One region of the Paenibacillus sp. UMB4589-SE434 genome, then DNA from elsewhere that is predicted to be linked to it. Evidence: a T-box and tRNA genes for the amino acid it is inferred to sense, from the RefSeq annotation. Region 1 holds a T-box; the other regions hold tRNA genes.
What was found. A T-box is a leader RNA that pairs with one kind of tRNA and senses whether it is charged. The one in region 1 lies ahead of leuS (leucine--tRNA ligase), so its partner is inferred to be a tRNA-Leu.

Region 1 (6,060 bases):
GAGCGCAAAGAAGTTGGTATGGATCTGGATGCAAACCGACTGCTTCAATTCTTAAAGGAGCGTCCTAACGGTGCTATGCCTTATTCGGATGAGACACCTTCTGATCTGATTACGCAGCGGTTCCAGATAAGCAAGTCCGCCTTCAAACGAGCGATGGGCCGTCTGATGAAAGCGGGCTTTGTCACGCAAGAAGGCAGCTGGTCCAAACTGACGGAGCTTGGCTCTGCGACAGAGACAGCTGAAGCGGAGCAAAAGCTCGCCCAGATCCAGGCGGAACAGCGTCGCCCGGATACGAAGCGTTCTACCCTTGCTGACGGCTCCTCAAGCGATTATAAGTGGGCAGGGGATCGCACTGGCCCGGATGCACGTCGCAAGCCTTCGCGTCCAAGCGATGCTGCGGCCCAGCGTTCACAATCGGCTCGTCGGAGTGCTGATCAACCCGGCACAACTTCTGCAGAGCGCAAGCAGAGTGATGATCGTAGACAGACGGGCAGCTATAAACCAATAGGTGATCGCAAGCAAACGGATGGACGATTCGGATCCAATGAACGCAACACCATGAACGAACGGAAATCAACTGATGATCGCAGATCCACTGGCAGTGGGAGAGCATATGACTCTTCCGGAACGGGACAAGCACGCGGCGATCATAGTCGCCCATCTGCAGGACGCAAGCCGTTCTCTTCTGGACAAGGGAATGGCCGGTCTAACTTCCGAAAGGATGATCGCTAGTATGGATTCGTACGGCCAATTTGCGCTGGTGTATGATCGGCTTATGGCGGATATGCCGTATGAGAAGTGGCTTGATTTTGCAAATGCAGCATGGGAACGGTATGATGTTGCTCCTCGGTCTGTTGTTGATTTGGGCTGTGGCACCGGTACGATTGCGATCCCATTAGCGAAGCAAGGCATGCAGGTCACTGGTATTGACTTGGCGGATGCTATGCTCACGATTGCTCGTGAAAAGGAGCAGGATGCAGGTCGGCTGGCTGGCTCTGTGCAGTGGGTGTGTCAGGATATGAGACAATGGGAAGTACCTGAGCAGGTTGATACTGTTATTTCTTTTTGTGATTGTATCAATTATGTAACGGAACCAGAAGATGTTCGATTGGTATTTCAACAGACGGCTAAACAGCTTCGGTCAGGTGGCCTGTTTATGCTTGATATGCATCATGTTCGCCAATTTGAATATTATGCGCAAGAACAGCCTTTCGCATTGGATGAAGGGGATGTAGCTTATATTTGGCATAGTGAATATGATGAGTCACGGCATGAAATTGAACACCAGTTGGCTATATTTGCTGAGGATCCGTTGAGTGGAAAGTATAATCGAATCGATGAGACACACATTCAGCGCGCCTATGAGACGGATTGGATTATAGGTGAATTGCTTGCAGCGGGCTTTGCGCATATCGACGTGTATGGTGACTTTGAATGGGAAGAACCAGGTCCTGATACATCCAGATTGTTCTTAATTGCTTTAAAAAAGTAGCCTTACCTTCACTGTGATGCACCGTGTTGTACCGTTGGGGAGACACGGTAGGCGCCCGTTGACAAGATTTGTTTTTTTGCATATGATGTATGTAATTATTGTGTAAAAACAGTGGAACTGTAACCATAGGAAGACGTGGATTAGGAATAGTAGTTCTCCGAAGTCATTCAGAGAGTCGGCGGTTGGTGCGAGCCGATGGATAGAGGAAGCGAACTCACCTAGGAGTCGCACAACTGTACGTTAAGGTAAGGTTGTGACGTATAAGCTCGCGTTAAGAGCTTCAAGTGAGCGCCAGGCAGAGCATGCCGTGCGCTAACTAGGGTGGTACCGCGGGAATCCAAGTCTCTCGTCCCTAGCGAATTCGCTAGGGACGAGAGGCTTTTTTTGTGGTTATATGTGATACATTGCGCTGTACCAAGTACGTGCAGCAAGAAATAATGATGAACAAAGAAAAGCAGGTTTTAACCTGAATAGAGGGGGCTTCAATAATGAGCACAGAAATGAAACAACCAGCAGGCTATCAGCCGCTTGCCATTGAGCCGAAATGGCAGAAGTATTGGGATGAACACAAGACATTTGCGACATTGGAAGATGACAGCAAGCCGAAGTTCTACGCATTGGACATGTTCCCATATCCGTCTGGAGCAGGCTTGCATGTCGGTCACCCGGAAGGCTACACAGCAACAGATATCGTATCCCGTTTTAAGCGGATGCGAGGATATAATGTTCTTCACCCGATGGGTTGGGACGCATTTGGTCTTCCTGCTGAGCAATATGCTATTGATACAGGAGCGCATCCGCGTGAATTTACAGTAAAGAACATAGACAACTTCCGCCGTCAGATCAAGTCTCTTGGATTTTCCTACGATTGGGATCGCGAGATTAGTACGACTGATCCTGAGTACTACAAATGGACACAGTGGATTTTCATACAGTTATACAAGAAAGGCCTCGCATACGTCGATGAAGTACCGGTTAACTGGTGCCCAGCATTAGGAACTGTACTTGCGAACGAAGAAGTGATTGATGGCAAGTCCGAGCGTGGTAACCATCCGGTCATTCGCAAGCCAATGCGCCAGTGGGTATTAAAGATTACCGCATATGCTGAACGCTTGCTCGAGGATCTGGATGAGCTGGATTGGCCGGAGAGCATCAAGGATATGCAGCGTCACTGGGTAGGCAAATCCAAAGGGGCAGAGGTACGCTTCACGATAGAGGGGCATAATGCTAATCTTGACGTATTTACGACTCGTCCCGATACATTGTTCGGTGCTACATATTGTGTGCTGGCACCAGAGCATGAGTTGGTTAGCCAGATCACAACTGCTGCACAGCAGGCCGCAATCGAGGCTTACCGTGAGCAAGCTGCTCGTAAGAGTGATCTGGAGCGAACAGACCTAGCAAAAGAGAAAACCGGCGTATTTACTGGCGCTTATGCCATTAATCCGGTGAGCGGTGCCAAGATGCCGATCTGGATTGCTGATTATGTACTGGCGGGTTATGGAACGGGAGCAATTATGGCTGTTCCTGCGCATGATGAACGGGACTGGGAGTTTGCAAAGCAGTTTGATCTGCCGATTGTTGAAGTTGTGTCAGGCGGCGATGTGCAGGAAGCAGCATACACTGGTGATGGAGCTCACGTTAATTCAGACTTCCTGAATGGCTTAGATAATGCGCCAGCTATCGCAGCTATGATCGAGTGGATGGAAGGAAAAGGTATCGGCAGCGGCAAGGTGACTTATCGTCTACGCGATTGGTTGTTCAGCCGCCAGCGCTACTGGGGTGAGCCCATCCCAATTATTCATCTCGAAGATGGCACAATGAAGACGATTCCTGAGGCTGAGCTTCCGCTCGTACTGCCAGAAGTAGATCAGATTCGACCTTCCGGTACAGGTGAATCACCGCTTGCCAATGTGACAGAGTGGGTAAACACAGTTGATCCGGAGACAGGTATGAAGGCGCGCCGTGAGACGAACACAATGCCACAGTGGGCAGGCAGCAGCTGGTATTACTTGCGTTATATAGATCCGAAGAACAATGATGAGATCTGCTCCAAAGAATTGCAAGAGAAATGGCTTCCTGTCGATCTTTATATTGGCGGTGTGGAGCATGCTGTACTTCACTTGTTGTATGCTCGTTTCTGGCATAAAGTGCTGTATGATCTGGGTGTTGTCCAAACGAAGGAGCCATTCCATAAGTTAGTGAACCAAGGGATGATTCTAGGTACCAACAATGAGAAAATGTCGAAGTCAAGAGGAAATGTTATTAATCCGGACGAGATCGTTTATGAGTATGGGGCAGATACACTCCGTATGTACGAGATGTTTATGGGCCCTCTTGAAGCAACGAAACCGTGGAATACGAATGGCGTTGAAGGAATGAATCGTTTCCTTGGCCGTGTATGGCGATTGTTTGTCACCGATGAAGATCAATTAAATCCGAAGATGACAGACGATGTGGAGGACAATGCTTTTGTGCGTACATGGCACAAGACCGTGAAAAAAGTGACTGAGGACTATGAGGCACTTCGTTTTAATACAGCGATCAGCCAGATGATGATCTTTATCAACGACGCATACAAGCAAGATAAGCTGCCGCGTAAGGCGATGGAGAGCTTTGTACAATTGCTGTCACCACTTGCTCCGCATATTGCCGAAGAGCTGTGGGAGCGTCTTGGCTTCACAGGCTCCATCACATACGCTGCTTGGCCGACATACGATGAGAGTCTGACCGTTGACGCCGAGGTTCAGATTGTCGTGCAAGTCAACGGCAAGATCGTAGAGCGAATGAACATGGCTGCTGACGCGGACGAAGCTGCGATGCAAGATACAGCGATGAACTCAGCTAACGTTCAAGCTGCGATGGCAGGCAAGACGGTTCGCAAAGTCATCGCTGTTAAAGGACGACTCGTTAATATTGTGGTCGGTTAAGATTAACCTCAATGCTACCGAATAGGGTGGATACTTTATCCAGATCTTCTTCATATTTGGCGTGGGTAACATGAATTAATTGCTGGAATACACCATCCAGCTTCTCATTAAGCAAGCGCAGCGCCTCGGCGGTAATCCCGCCGGGGACGGCTACGCGCTGCTGAAGTTGTTCAAGCGATAGTCCGCCTTCCGTTAACAGTTTCCCTGTGCCGATTAACATCTCGGAGGCTAGCCTCGCAGCTTCATCGCGGTTTATACCTGTTTCTAGCACCGCTTCATCTATCCATTTTTGCATGAAGAAAGCAATAAATGCTGGACCACAGCTTGATATGTCACTGGTGATCCGTGTATATTGCTCCTCTATCTGAATAGGCCTGCTTATCGACATCATAAGCTGCTCGAGCAGCAGTCGATCCTCTGTCTGAATCCGGCTTCCATAAATACATATAGATGCACCGCTCCATACATAATTAGTAATACTAGGGATGATTTTAGCTATTTTGCACGTTAATTGGCGTTCCAAGTGATTGATGAGGACGGGACTTGTTATCGATACGAGAATAAGATCAGCGCGATCGTACGCCGATATTTCCTCGATAACTGTTTTGTACTCCAGAGGTTTTACGCACAGAAAGACGATGCTGCTCGCTTTAACCGTTTCTTCAATCGATGCAACCGCATGAAGACCGGGGTATTGCGAGGCAAGCCGTTGCGCTTTGTTGAATGTACGGTTGGTAGCTACTACCTGATCAGGCTCCAGCGCCCCGGATTGGATTAGCGATTCAATGAGGATAGTGCCCATGCTTCCCGTACCTATAAATCCGACCTTCACGGCTATTCCCTCCTTTTATGAATGACGATCTGCTTGTTGTTCGGTGTTGCTGTCGTTTTAATTGAATTTTCGGAGATATGATAGGGAGCGTTCCCGGTATCTTCTCCATGTTAACCTACTATATGTTGACACGGCTTGACCTTATTACAGCTTGCGCTGTAGGGTCAGTCATATGTGCCCTTGTATAGGGCCGCACATTTGGACGAAGGTATCGATTCACGATTACGTGACAAGGGGCGTTTATGATGAAAAGAAAAGAGTATAACCAATCAGGCACACGTACGTGGCTGGCATCATGGACTATAGTGTCTATATTTGCAGCAGCGGGTATGGTGTTATTTGCACTTATGTGGCTACCGGTGCAGTCGGAACAGGATGATAGCACTTGGCGGTATGTGGACAATCAAGTTCAACAGCTATTAAATGAGGAGAATGGCAGCGAAGAAAGCGGCAAAAGTGTTATCCCAAAGCAGTCTGTTCCGATATCTAATAACGGCAAGCCCACTAGCATTGACGCTGGAGCATTTCAGCAGTCAGAGGGGAAACAACTAGGTGAGGATTCACCTGCTTCATTGCATCCCGTGCAAAATAAAGAGGCAGTAGCCGGTTCCGGCCTAATGACCCCATCCACCCAAGGTGTGCCACATCCCGCTACAGCTCCAGTCGACATTTCAGCTCCTAACCGTGCTGCTGTACCTCAGCCAGAGACTCGAACAAATGTTGTATCTGACACGACTTCTGCCGTCATGTCCAAGCAGACAGCTCGTACAGATGAAGGCTTGATTCATATTAATAGCGCCAGCGAA
Region 2 (6,060 bases), on a different contig from region 1:
AGTACTCGCAGCATAAACTTCATTCTTGTAAGCTCCTTTCAACGCCTTTCTAGGTGACGAACAGCTCGAATCTCAGGCTTGTACGGCACTAATAGACTGTATGCAGGAGCATGAAAGGACATGCCTAACTATATATGTTACAATATTCCTGTTGTTCTGAAATAATGGGAATTCATCAATAAATGGCGCGCTTGATGGTCATAAAGGGGAGGCAACATCATGTCCGATATCATGTGGATAATATCACATTATGGATATATGGCTTTATTCGTACTGTTGGCCTTAGGCATTGTAGGTCTGCCGGTACCAGACGAAACGATTATGGTTTTTGTGGGCAGTTTAACGGCAAGTGGACCGTTTCATTATATCAAGGCGTTTATTGTCTGTTTACTGGGCAGTATGACAGGGATGCTGATTAGTTATACGGTAGGGCGGAAAGTCGGCAAGCCGCTATTAGATCGTTATGGAAAATGGGTGAAGCTTACACCGGAGCGTTTGGCAAAATCAGAGGCTTGGTTTAAAAAGTACGGCCCCATAAGTATTGCATTTGGATATTTTGTACCGGGATTCAGACACTTGACGTGTTATTTTGCGGGCATGTCCCGTTTAAAGTTCCCTGTTTATTTAGCATCTGCATTTGCGGGCGCTGTCATATGGGTAACGACGTTCTTGACGCTTGGTCATTTTGTTGGAATGCATTGGAAAGAAACGGTGAAATGGCTCCATCAACAGTTGGGACCTACACTTCTGATTGCGCTTGTGATTGCAGGACTTATCATACTGGTCTTTTTCCTTGTGCATAAGAAGAAGCGGCAGCGTGCGTCACAGCCCAAACAGGCAGTTAATGAGCCGCAGTAATTATATATTGCCCGTTCTTGAATGGGAGATTTCATAAATACGTTGGATTAACTTGAAATAGGAATGGTATATCTTATATGTGTGCTTGTATTACAGATGTATAACCAAAAACGCCTTGATGACACTTGTTGTGTCTCAAGGCGTTACGTATATATATCAGCTGGGAAATGTAATTTACGCGGCACTGCTTTGGTGTGGAAATAACTTGACGGATTGGATCTTGCTTGTCTTCGGATCAAGGTCAAGTCGCAGCAATGCATTGCCAGACTTATAACTCCATACATAGCCAGTATCTTGATCAGGCTTGCCAAGGGCTGTAACAGCGGAGGAATCGTGATCACCAACTTTAAGGCCGATAATGCCAGTTGAAGTTCCGGACCCGGAAACTTCGATAAAGGCGACATGTCCTTTGGAATTGCAGCCAAAAGAATATCCTTCATACTCCAGGACTTCAATTGGATCTGCCTCATCCATCGTATAACGTGTATCCGGTGCTCCCCACGCTTTGGTAATATCCTGCTCCGTATCCGATAAAGAAATGCCCTTCAGCTTCATGTTTTTGCGATCAAAGTCAAATTCAGGATGGTTCTGGTTCGCTGCATCTGATGGCGCATCCTTGGAACTAGATGCAATTTCAGTCTTCTCAGATTTCGAGTGGGGCGAATCCTGAATGGAATTTGACACTTCCTTTTGACCGGATAAGACATCATCTGTGGAATGCGGGGGCACACTGTCGTTAACGGATTGACACCCAAGCGTTAAGGAGATGAACAATGCGCTCGTTACAAGCACTTGAACACTCTTCGTTATGGGTCGCTGCATCTTTCGGTTCCTCCTTTACCGCCTCGCGACGGACATACATCATATTACCCTGTTACAAATATTTGAATCAACTTCGACCTGAGGTTGAATTGGTGCAAAAACGACGTTATTGAGTCTTTATTCAAAGGAAGTACCCATTTTTCGTGTTCTACATTAGTAAGACGTGATTCCAGCTCATTTGTTGCAGTAAACTAAATAAAAAGTCTGCTTTTCTCCTTTGGCGCAAATAGCATATAATAAGAGTAAGTGTTGAGAGGGGGGCGAAGAGGATGGTTCATGAGCCGACGGCTGAGTTTCTGCAAGGTAAAGTATCGGATGCGAAGGTGCATTTTGAACGCGCGCTTGATTGCAAGCATACAGAGTTCGATGACCTGTACCCATATATGATTGAACACCCGCAATTTTTTTGGTACAAACGCTATGTGGCGTGGTCAGAATTGCTGACGGTGGTCAAACTATGTAACGAGCTTAATGTAACATGGCGTCAATTATTTTCGGTACAGCAGGCAGATTATATCGAGAAGCGAGTAATGTCAGCCAAAGTGCTGGATTACTGGTTTGAGAAGAACGATTCGCGGGAACACGTAGGACATTAATTAAAGAATGTTCATTGATTAGCGGGACACGATAGTTATGGACCTGTGGGTTAGTTTGCCGCAGGTCCTTCGTATATACAGAAGAGTACTTGCATATAGGCATAAGGAGGAATAAGCGTAATGGACGAGCAGTTATTAGATCAATATCGGCAGCAGGGCATACTTGTGCGTGTAGTACGTGATCTATTGGAAATTAATGATGTAAAAGGGATTGTGGTTGCTTGGGACGACGACAGTATAATGATTAGAAAACCGAATCGTCGTATTGTTAAGTTGAAGCGTTCTTACCTCGTGCAGCCGATTGAGGAACCTCGAAAGCTGCCCCCAGGGTTATTGGAAGAGTAAGCAGCTGTTGGTATGACCTAATGTTAGCCAATAGTGAGAAAAATATATTGCAAGGATGGAGTAAGTATGATAATATATATTTCCTAAGCCCAATTATATTGGTTCATAATATTGGTGGGTTATTGAATATCATACATGCAGTCATGGCGGAATTGGCAGACGCGCTAGATTCAGGTTCTAGTGCCCGCAAGGGCGTGGAGGTTCGAGTCCTCTTGACTGCACCATCTTATCAACAACAAGTTCGTACAACTGCTGTGCATGCAGTTTGTGAGCTTTTTTTATTTGGTATTTTCAATACTTTTTTATGAATAGTTTGCTTTTGGGGACGCATGAAAACGCTCAGCGATGGAACAATAGGGATTGGATTGAACTCGCTCCATAGACGAATAGTTAGACAGCAGCTCATTAAAAAATGGAATTAACATGTTGACACTCAACTCGTTACGTGATATATTATTTCTTGTGACCGAGCGATGAACTGATTAACAATAACGCAGAACATACTGGACATACAGTTAAGAGACGCGTTGAAGATTCTCTTCATGAGTCAGAAGTTACATACAATGTTCTATTATACAACATGCAGTCATGGCGGAATTGGCAGACGCGCTAGATTCAGGTTCTAGTGCCCGCAAGGGCGTGGAGGTTCGAGTCCTCTTGACTGCACCAATTTTATAAGAACGAGAATGTTCATAGGATGCTGAATAGCATTTTGTGGATTTTTTTATGTTTAGAGTTTGTATACTGGATCGTTCACCATTAAGCAGATACCCATCCACTTTTAAGTAAACTTCGATTATCTTCTGAACTCTCCTCTCATTCGAAATACTCTTATGTTAATTTAACCACCGATGTTTGATCTTCTCGTTTTAATCGTAAGTTCCCTCAATCATTTTCTAGTACCCACAAATACGAACTCCACTTATTTTCAAAATTAACCACAGTTTAATAATAACTTTTTCATTTCTTAACGATGCGACATTTCCCTCATTGCCTCATAGCAGGCGGAATTTCATTCTCTATATGTCCTTTTCTTAGTTTTTCATTTTTATCATTCTAGAATTATCCACTATAAAGGGGGTGATATATGCAGGGTTTTAGTAAAATCCTTGTTGTGTACTGACGATAAGTACAAGCATTAAGAGGTTATAGGATAGAGCCGATTCGTTAAGAACGGATGGTCTAAAACTATAGGTAAGGGAGTAGGAGGGGATAAACGTTGCCTATCATGCTGTCCCAACGGGATAAAAAGGATGAAGGTATGTTTGTTACTGAACTGTACATTCGATACTACCCCATGATGAGAAAAAAAGCTTTTGAGATTACACGTGATCATAGTGTGGTAGAGGATATCATCCAAGATGCCTTTATTCGCTTAATTAGAAAAATTACACTTCTAAAATCATTAGATCCCGGCAAAAGAGTCTCCTATATACTCCAAACCACTCGAAATACAGCCCTTAATTATTTGAAACAGCACGCTAAAAATAAAAAACATACCACGAATTGTTATCAAGATTTGGAATGGGTAAGTGACTCTCAGACTAGTATTGAGGACATGTACAATACAAAAGAAGGGCTTCGTTCAGTAAGTATGATTATTTCAGCGCTGCCCAAAAGAGATCGTATGCTGCTATACAACAAATACATTTTAGATTTGGACGATAAAGATATTTCTCGCTCGATGAAAATACCAAAGGCTAATATTCGATCTTATTTGACGAGAGCGAGGCAAAGAGCCTTAAAAATGCTGCTTAAACATAAAAGTTTCATCACCAGTGTGCGACCTCAGGTCTAATTTTGAAAAATGGTCACATTACCTGTTGCATATTCTTGATTTTGGTTGTCTTTAGGATAGAAACATATGAGTCAAACATATGGATCGTTTGAATTGGTGGCCGCCATTCAATATAAAGTCAAAATTTATATAGTTGGAGGTTATGTCATGTTCAAGAGTAAATTATTTCTAGCATCAATGTCTTCCTTATTATTGGCTGGTGCAATTGGGCTTCCTGCTTCACAAGCTTTTGCAGCATCACCTCAAACAGCTGTTGTATCCAGTGTTAAGGCTGTAAGTGTGCAAGGATCTGTTGAGGCAGCAGGTAAGCTAGGATTCCTAGTAAGAGGTGCCCTTGTTGTTATTAAAAATGCGGTTAAATATGGTGGGGAAGCATTATCCCATGTTGTAAAATGGCTTGATGCGGACACGGCAAAATACTTATCTAAAAATACGAACAAAATCTCGGATGGTATAGATAAAGCCATTGGTAAAATTAGCGAATTGGGAGATTATGCAACTGCGACGATCAGAACGATTCTGCTTGACGGTCTCCGTGCGGCAGGTGTTCCAGATAAGTACGGTGTAGCGATTGCAGAAGCCATTGCTGCAACGGTTGACTTATTGCTCCTCTAAAAGGTGTGAACATAGGGAGGGGGAACTAATGCTTCTCCCTCTGCATGTTTTTAGGAAGGTGGTTAGCATGTTGGATCCTAAAATAAAGCAATTGGAAGAAATGATCGTTCAACAAAACAAAGTCATTCTCACGCTGCAAAATAAGATTGAATTATTAGAGGATAAAGTAGTTCGGTTAGCGATCTGCAAAATATCAAACGGAAATTATCCTTATTATGATTTTCTTTTGTCTTACCATATAACTCCGGAACAGCAATTTCAAATAAAGAGACTATTTATGGTGTTATCTGAAAAACGATCAGGAAATACACTTCCAGTTTCGTTTAAAAGTTCTGAGAGTTATTCGACTGATTTCTTATACGAAGACAGTACGATCACTTACAACGACGTAAAAAACTCGATCTTGACCATCTTGCTCAATACGGATGATGACCTTCCACTATCATTAATTACAGCCATGAGAGATCAGGGGATGCAGACGGAGCTTTGTGATTATTTAATTTCTTTGGCCAAGAACGAGACCTAGTCAAGGAACCTTTTTTATATTCGTAGTTATTTATATCTATAGTTCTATAACTCTATTAACGTATTAATAATGATGATTGGAATGTTAGCATATGAAAATAATAAGGAACGTACTTTGGTTCTCTTGTATCAGCTGCATCTTCATCGTTTCTATAATAGTTCCGTCTTCTTTGTCAGCTCGAGAGGTGAACACAAGGTACTTCATTTCATTTAAAGCACAGATCAATTACGGATTAATCTTTGGCATGGAAGGTAAGATTGTAGAAGAATATCCAGACTTGACGATGATACTCGCTGAGCTATCAGAAACTAAAGCTGCCAAGCTTAAATTGGATCCACAAATTGAATTTGTTGAACCCGATATATTACTCCATGTGTTGCCCGGATTGAGTACGAATTTGGAAAGTGAAACGCTGCTCCCACCTCTTGTTAATAAGGGACAAGAAATTCAGTGGGGGATGAAAAAAGTCAAAGCAGTTGAAGCTCAAAATGAGGGTTATA
Region 3 (6,060 bases), on a different contig from region 1:
GAACGTGAATAACACGCAAAGAGTCTCCGCCTACCTCAAAGAAGTTGTCATGGATGCCAATCGGCTTTACATGCAGCACCTGCTCCCACGCTTCCGCAATTTTGCGCTGCGTTTCATTTACTGGCGCAACGTATACACGCTCTGCCAGCTGCTGCTGTTCGATCTGCATCGCTGCCAATCCCTTGCGGTCAATTTTACCGGTTGGCGAAATCGGCATCCCCTCTAGTTGTGTCATATATTTCGGCACAAAATAGGAAGGCAGCTTATCTGCTAAGAATAGTCGTACATCTGCAATGGATACCTGTGATTGATCCTTGGTCGTAAAGAAAGCAGCAAGGACATTTTGATCCTCATCGTCTTTCTTCGCAACAATAGCCACGTCCTGGACATTTGGATATTGAGCCAACTTATCTTCAATTTCCCCGATCTCGATCCGATGTCCACGAATTTTAATTTGTGAATCCTTACGTGTCACATACTCAATCGTCCCGTCAGCCAACAATCGCGCAATATCACCCGATTTGTATACGAGCTCACTTGCCTCAAACGGACTGGCCACAAATGACTGCTCCGTACGCTCAGGCTGATTTAAATATCCTTTGGCAAGCCCAACCGTTGAAATATATATTTCACCAGGCACATTAACAGGACAAAGCTGATCATTTTCATTTACAATATACACTTTATAATTGCTAATCGGCTTCCCGATCGGAATATTGCTTAAAGTTTCCGGTACTAACTCACTCACTTTATGTGTAGTTGTACAAACCGTACACTCCGTTGGTCCATAGACGTTTACAATCTCGATCTGCTCACCGAACTTACGCTGGAATGCACGAACCTGCTCGCCATAAAGTGCTTCGCCCGCAACCGTAATCAGCTTTACTTTGGACAGCTTCTTGTACCCTTCATCTGACAGGTGTGCCGCCAATTGATTAAAGAACACTGTCGGCAGGATCGTAATGATCGTCGTATTGGTCCGCGCAATGGCCTCTGCAAACTCTTCCACAGAGACACGTTCTTCAGCGGACAGTAGGTACAAATGCGCGCCAAAGAACAATGCGCCTACCGTATCCCAAACCGATGCGTCAAAGCTGTAGGTCGCAAATTGGGTCAACACCTCATGCTCATTAATGTGGCAATCCTGCTGTACAACAAACCCGAGATTGACAACACCTTTATGGGCAATAAGTGCACCTTTGGGCTTGCCCGTCGAACCTGATGTGTAAATGATGTAGGCGAGATCATCAGACTGAACATCTACTGCCGGATCAGCAGACGAATACACGCTCAGGTCAGCATCAATATGAACAAGTTCCTTTACCGTCGAGATCGTGGATGATAAATGTGCAGCCTTATCCGCAAATTGTACTTTCGTCACAATAAAAGCAGATTTCGTATCCTCCACGATGTATTGATTACGTTCCTCTGGATGTTCTGGGTCAACTGGAACATACGCGCCGCCAGCCTTCATTATGCCTAACAAACTAATGACTGTCTCCAGACTCCGATCCATGTAAATCGTCACAAAGTCACCTTTGCGCAATCCCTTGGCTAGCAGCATGTGAGCGACCTGATTCGCACGGGCATTTAACTCTGCATAGGAATAACTAGCTTCGAGCGATGAAATAGCCGTTCGTGATGCAAATCTGTTCACTGCAGCCTCAAACATGCCATGAATGGTCTGCTCTGTAGGATAATCAACGTAGGTATTGTTTAACTGCCCGTACACCTTATGATCATCCTCAGTCAAAATATCAAAGCCACCAATTAGCACCTTCGGATCATTAATGACCGCATCAAGCACTTTACTGAAATAGACAGCATACCGCTCAACGGTTGCACGCTGCAGCAAAGACTGATCATATCGAATATTTAGCAAGAACTGCTGCTTAGCCGTATGAACGTTCCATTCAATAATTGGTTTAACATCACGGCTTGATTGTGCATTTACCTGAAACACACTATCTGTTTCTGAAGCTTCATGCAACAATGGGCTGCTTGCCAACTGGCCTTGTATGAAGTCCGTCAGAGCTTGGAACGTCTGCCCGCCTTCCAGCGTAGCAAACACTGCGCTCAAGGGTCTCTCCATACTATTGGTAGCCACCATCAGCTCTTTTTCACCCGATATCCGGTATACCCATACCATATATGCAGCCGTTAACAAAGCGTGAAGCTGGCCTGCTTGAGTTGCAGCAGCCAGCTTGCCATTCCACTTTCCAGAAAAATCAAAGGATACCTCAGTATAATCGTAAGTACGCAAATGTCTTGCCGCATCCAAAGGGACTTGCAGCATAGGCAGTATGGTATTTTTGTCAAGTGTATTTGGTTTCATAGAAGTTGCGATCATGTACGTTTGCCTCCAACACCTTATCTCTAATATAGGCTTCTCTTTTTTATAGTTGAAAGTTAATGGCCATGTTGCTAGTCCAGATTACTTTGAATCCTCATCTGCATTCGTATCTTTGCTCACATGGAACTTCGTAATCAAATCTTCCAACTGTTCGGACAGCTTAGTTAATCGATTCGATTCATGTAAGATAGAAGACATGGATGCCGTCTGTTCTTCCACGGTAGAGGTAATGGCGCTGCTGTTCTCCGCAGTTGTTTGCGCAGTCGCCAGCAATTCTTGAACGGTTGCAGTCAGCTCTTCTGTTCCTGCTGAAATTTCTTCCGTAGCACTGGAGACATCTTGAATTTGCCCAGTTACCGCTTTGGTCGCATTTAAAATATCATTAAAGAGACGTCCCGTTTGTTCTGTAATCACGATTCCCATTTGCACATCTTGTGTGCCTTTCTCCATCGCCTTAACTGCATTTACGATTTCCAACTGAATCTCGCTGATCAGTTCCGCAATTTGCTTCGCGGAATTTTCCGATTGCTCGGCCAGTTTGCGAACTTCTCCTGCAACGACCGCAAAACCTTTGCCATGTTCACCTACACGTGCCGCCTCAATGGATGCGTTTAGCGCCAGCAGATTGGTCTGGCTTGAAATTCCGGTAATGATATGTAATATATCTCCAATTTCATTTGAGCGGCCTTCCAATGTCTTAATGGCTTTGGACGTATGATCGACAGATTTCGTAATCAATCCCATCTGTGTCGCAACTTGTTGTACAATTTCGTTCCCCTTGAGCGACTTTTCCTCCATCGCATATGCTTCATCAGACACTGTTGAAGAACTGCTTGCGATCGTTTGAATGACAGTGGCCATCTCAGCCATCGCACGCGCACTGTCTGTTGTTGCTTGCTCCTGCATATGAATGCCTTGCGATACTTCTTGCATATTTTTCGTTATAACGTTAGCTCGCTGCGTGTTCTCTTCTGTAATCGCCAGCAGCCCTCTCGCCGATTCCGTCACTTCGACCGACGTCTGCTGTACTTTTACGATCATATCGCGGATTTTAAGCACCATTTCGTTAAATCTCTCATTTACGACACCAAGATCATCTTTGCCTGTATTAATCTGAACGTCGAAATTACCATTACTGACTTCTGCTATACCTTTAATCAGATCTTTAATTGGTGACAACGTGAGTCGTACAATGTAATACTGAATAACTAACACCACAACCAGAAGAACAAGCAAAATAAACAATCCGTTCCAAAGGAGTCGTTGAAGGCCTTCTGGCACCATGCTTGCATCCGCATCAACTGCAAAGTAAGCGAAAATTTTACCGCTTGAATCTTGGAGTGGGTAAGCGATCGTAGTCCAAGTACCAAACATGTCTGAGTAGAAGCTAGTAAATGTAGGCTCTCCTGATTCCATCATCTTGCCCAGTGCTTTGGCAACTTCTCCTGGCTGTTCGTACAGATCCCCGATATTCACATTATTTTTCTTGAAATCTTCCATTAAATTGTTAGGCATTGCCACTAGAGAGGTTTTGTTACCATCCTGAAGTTCGACGCCGAACACATAAGCCTGTGCAATGTTAGGGTTATACTTGGATACTTCACTTAAATACTTGCGAAGCTTTGTTTGTATAGGTCCATCGTAATTCTTCTCTTGAATAGCAGCCGCTATCGCTTTCGTATCAAGACCTTTGACCCAGTTATCAGTCACCGTTTCGATCTGTTTGTGCAACTGATCCGTTAATGTGTACTCCGTATTCAAATAGTTGACCGTGATGAGGATCGTACCGATTAAAATGATGTTTACGGAGGTTAATAATAAGTTTTTCACAAAAAATGACATGCTTTTCAGTCTATTCACCTGGTTCACTCCTATAATGTTTTGACTTGATGACAGCTCCTTGTTGATTTGGCACATCGCTCTCCAATCTATATTTCCGTAATGAAATGAAAATGAAAAAATGAAAAAGTATATTCAGTATATATTTCGACATTTTTCTACCAAACTTAATAGTTAGGACAAATTTAATGTGAAATATTTTTCATATGATCACTTTTTACTATAACACATAGTTATAAAGACCTGTTATTCCAGACCGGTGAACCCTAGATCAATATTAGCAATATAAATAGGCTATTACCTTCACTTTCTATATGCGCACAAAAAAACCAATGCTTATCAGGAGAAATTCCTGGTAAACATTGGTTTGAAGTTGAAATATATACAATACATACATCATTTGTCGAAAATTATGGTGCGGTAGAGAGGACTCGAACCTCCACGGGCATACGCCCACTACCCCCTCAAGATAGCGTGTCTGCCATTCCACCACTACCGCATGTTTTACCTTTTAGAAGGGACAGTTGCTATTGTATCGTGTTCAGTGACGAATGTAAAGTCCTTATTTACAAAAATTCAATTTCATTTCCTGTATATTTTTTATCAATATTCAAAACAGTTTGCCATTAATATAGATGCATTTACATTCAACTCCATTCATGAACTAAAATAAAATATCCACATACTGGTACGATGTTACAATGCATCCACCCCTGTTTTATACATTTATGCAACCAATATATACACTAGTTATACATCAGCTGCTTTATTAATGCTTAAATTTAAAGCTTTTATCTTCACCATCCGTCATAAAAGCAAGCATTTAGCTCTGGCACTACGCCTCCATCTTGTCGTACTATATTGTCGTAATCTATTTTTCATAAAATTAGAATCTCACCTGCATTCATGAATACACGAATCTTCCCCTACATCCTTATCTACCCCTAAGTATTTGTTAACGCTTTCATCTCAACAAAACGATAATCGCCACTCGAGAGGAGCACCACGTATGAACCGTAAATCTATTTCGTTGTTAAGCGTCCCTTATGGTAAGGGCGCCGCCAGAGCTGGCGCTGAAGCCGGCCCGGCAGCTTTGTTGGAAGCTGGACTCGTTCGTTATTTAAATCAATTGAACCTACAAGTGGTGGATGAGGGCGCTGTAACCCCTCCGCCTGTTATAGAAGAACAACCTCCCGCAAGCAAGAAGCTGAAGCATCTGCACGAGATTGTTGCCCTTAACAGCGCATTGGCAGATCGCGTAGCAGCTATCGCAAGTCACGATCAGTTCCCGCTTATTCTCGGCGGAGATCATAGCATAGCCATCGGTACACTGGCTGGCATTACACGCCATTACAACAATGTAGGCGTCATTTGGTTTGATGCTCACGGCGACCTGAATACAGAAGATACAAGCCCTTCCGGCAACATTCATGGCATGTCTCTGGCTGTAAATCTAGATCAAGGTCACCCGCTGCTTAAGCAAATTAGGCAACACAGCTCCCGTATTAATCCTGCCAAAGTAGTCATTATTGGGGCTAGATCGCTCGATCAAGGAGAGCGTGATTATATCCGCGAAGCAGGCATCACCTGCTTTACGATGCATGACATCGATCGCAAAGGGATGCCTTACGTCATGGAGCAAACATTACGCATTGTCGGCGACGGAACGGATGGGGTCCATCTCAGCTTTGACATTGATAGTCTTGATCCTTACGAAGCTCCAGGCACCGGAACTGCCGTCCCCGGAGGCGTAAGTTTCCGCGAGGCGCATCTGGCACTTGAACTTATGTATGAATCAAACCTCATCACATCGGCTGAATTTGTAGAAGTGAATCCACTGCTTGATTCGAATAAGCGCACCGTCCAAT

Region 2: it has a tRNA-Leu gene. The T-box ahead of leuS (leucine--tRNA ligase) is inferred to sense a tRNA for this amino acid. The anticodon was not compared.
Region 3: it has a tRNA-Leu gene. The T-box ahead of leuS (leucine--tRNA ligase) is inferred to sense a tRNA for this amino acid. The anticodon was not compared.

Annotation. Positions count from the first base shown of each region.
Region 1 is NZ_JASOYK010000001.1:2,215,618-2,221,677, reverse strand. Features, by position in the region: partial or broken gene QP775_RS09290 (CvfB family protein) at 1-216, shown strand, start outside; gene QP775_RS09285 (class I SAM-dependent DNA methyltransferase) at 734-1,492, shown strand; T-box leader at 1,620-1,849, shown strand; gene leuS (leucine--tRNA ligase) at 1,981-4,422, shown strand; gene comER (late competence protein ComER) at 4,403-5,254, opposite strand; gene QP775_RS09270 (ComEA family DNA-binding protein) at 5,500-6,060, shown strand, end outside.
Region 2 is NZ_JASOYK010000004.1:365,567-371,626, forward strand. Features, by position in the region: gene QP775_RS16900 (YkvI family membrane protein) at 1-23, opposite strand, end outside; gene QP775_RS16905 (DedA family protein) at 220-858, shown strand; gene QP775_RS16910 (DNA uptake lipoprotein) at 1,033-1,680, opposite strand; gene QP775_RS16915 (hypothetical protein) at 1,950-2,276, shown strand; gene QP775_RS16920 (hypothetical protein) at 2,397-2,621, shown strand; tRNA gene QP775_RS16925 (tRNA-Leu) at 2,759-2,845, shown strand; tRNA gene QP775_RS16930 (tRNA-Leu) at 3,204-3,290, shown strand; gene QP775_RS16935 (RNA polymerase sigma factor) at 3,850-4,419, shown strand; gene QP775_RS16940 (hypothetical protein) at 4,486-5,034, shown strand; gene QP775_RS16945 (hypothetical protein) at 5,102-5,560, shown strand; gene QP775_RS16950 (S8 family peptidase) at 5,805-6,060, shown strand, end outside.
Region 3 is NZ_JASOYK010000006.1:3,927-9,986, reverse strand. Features, by position in the region: gene QP775_RS18770 (non-ribosomal peptide synthetase family protein) at 1-2,335, opposite strand, end outside; gene QP775_RS18765 (methyl-accepting chemotaxis protein) at 2,435-4,213, opposite strand; tRNA gene QP775_RS18760 (tRNA-Leu) at 4,606-4,691, opposite strand; gene rocF (arginase) at 5,202-6,060, shown strand, end outside.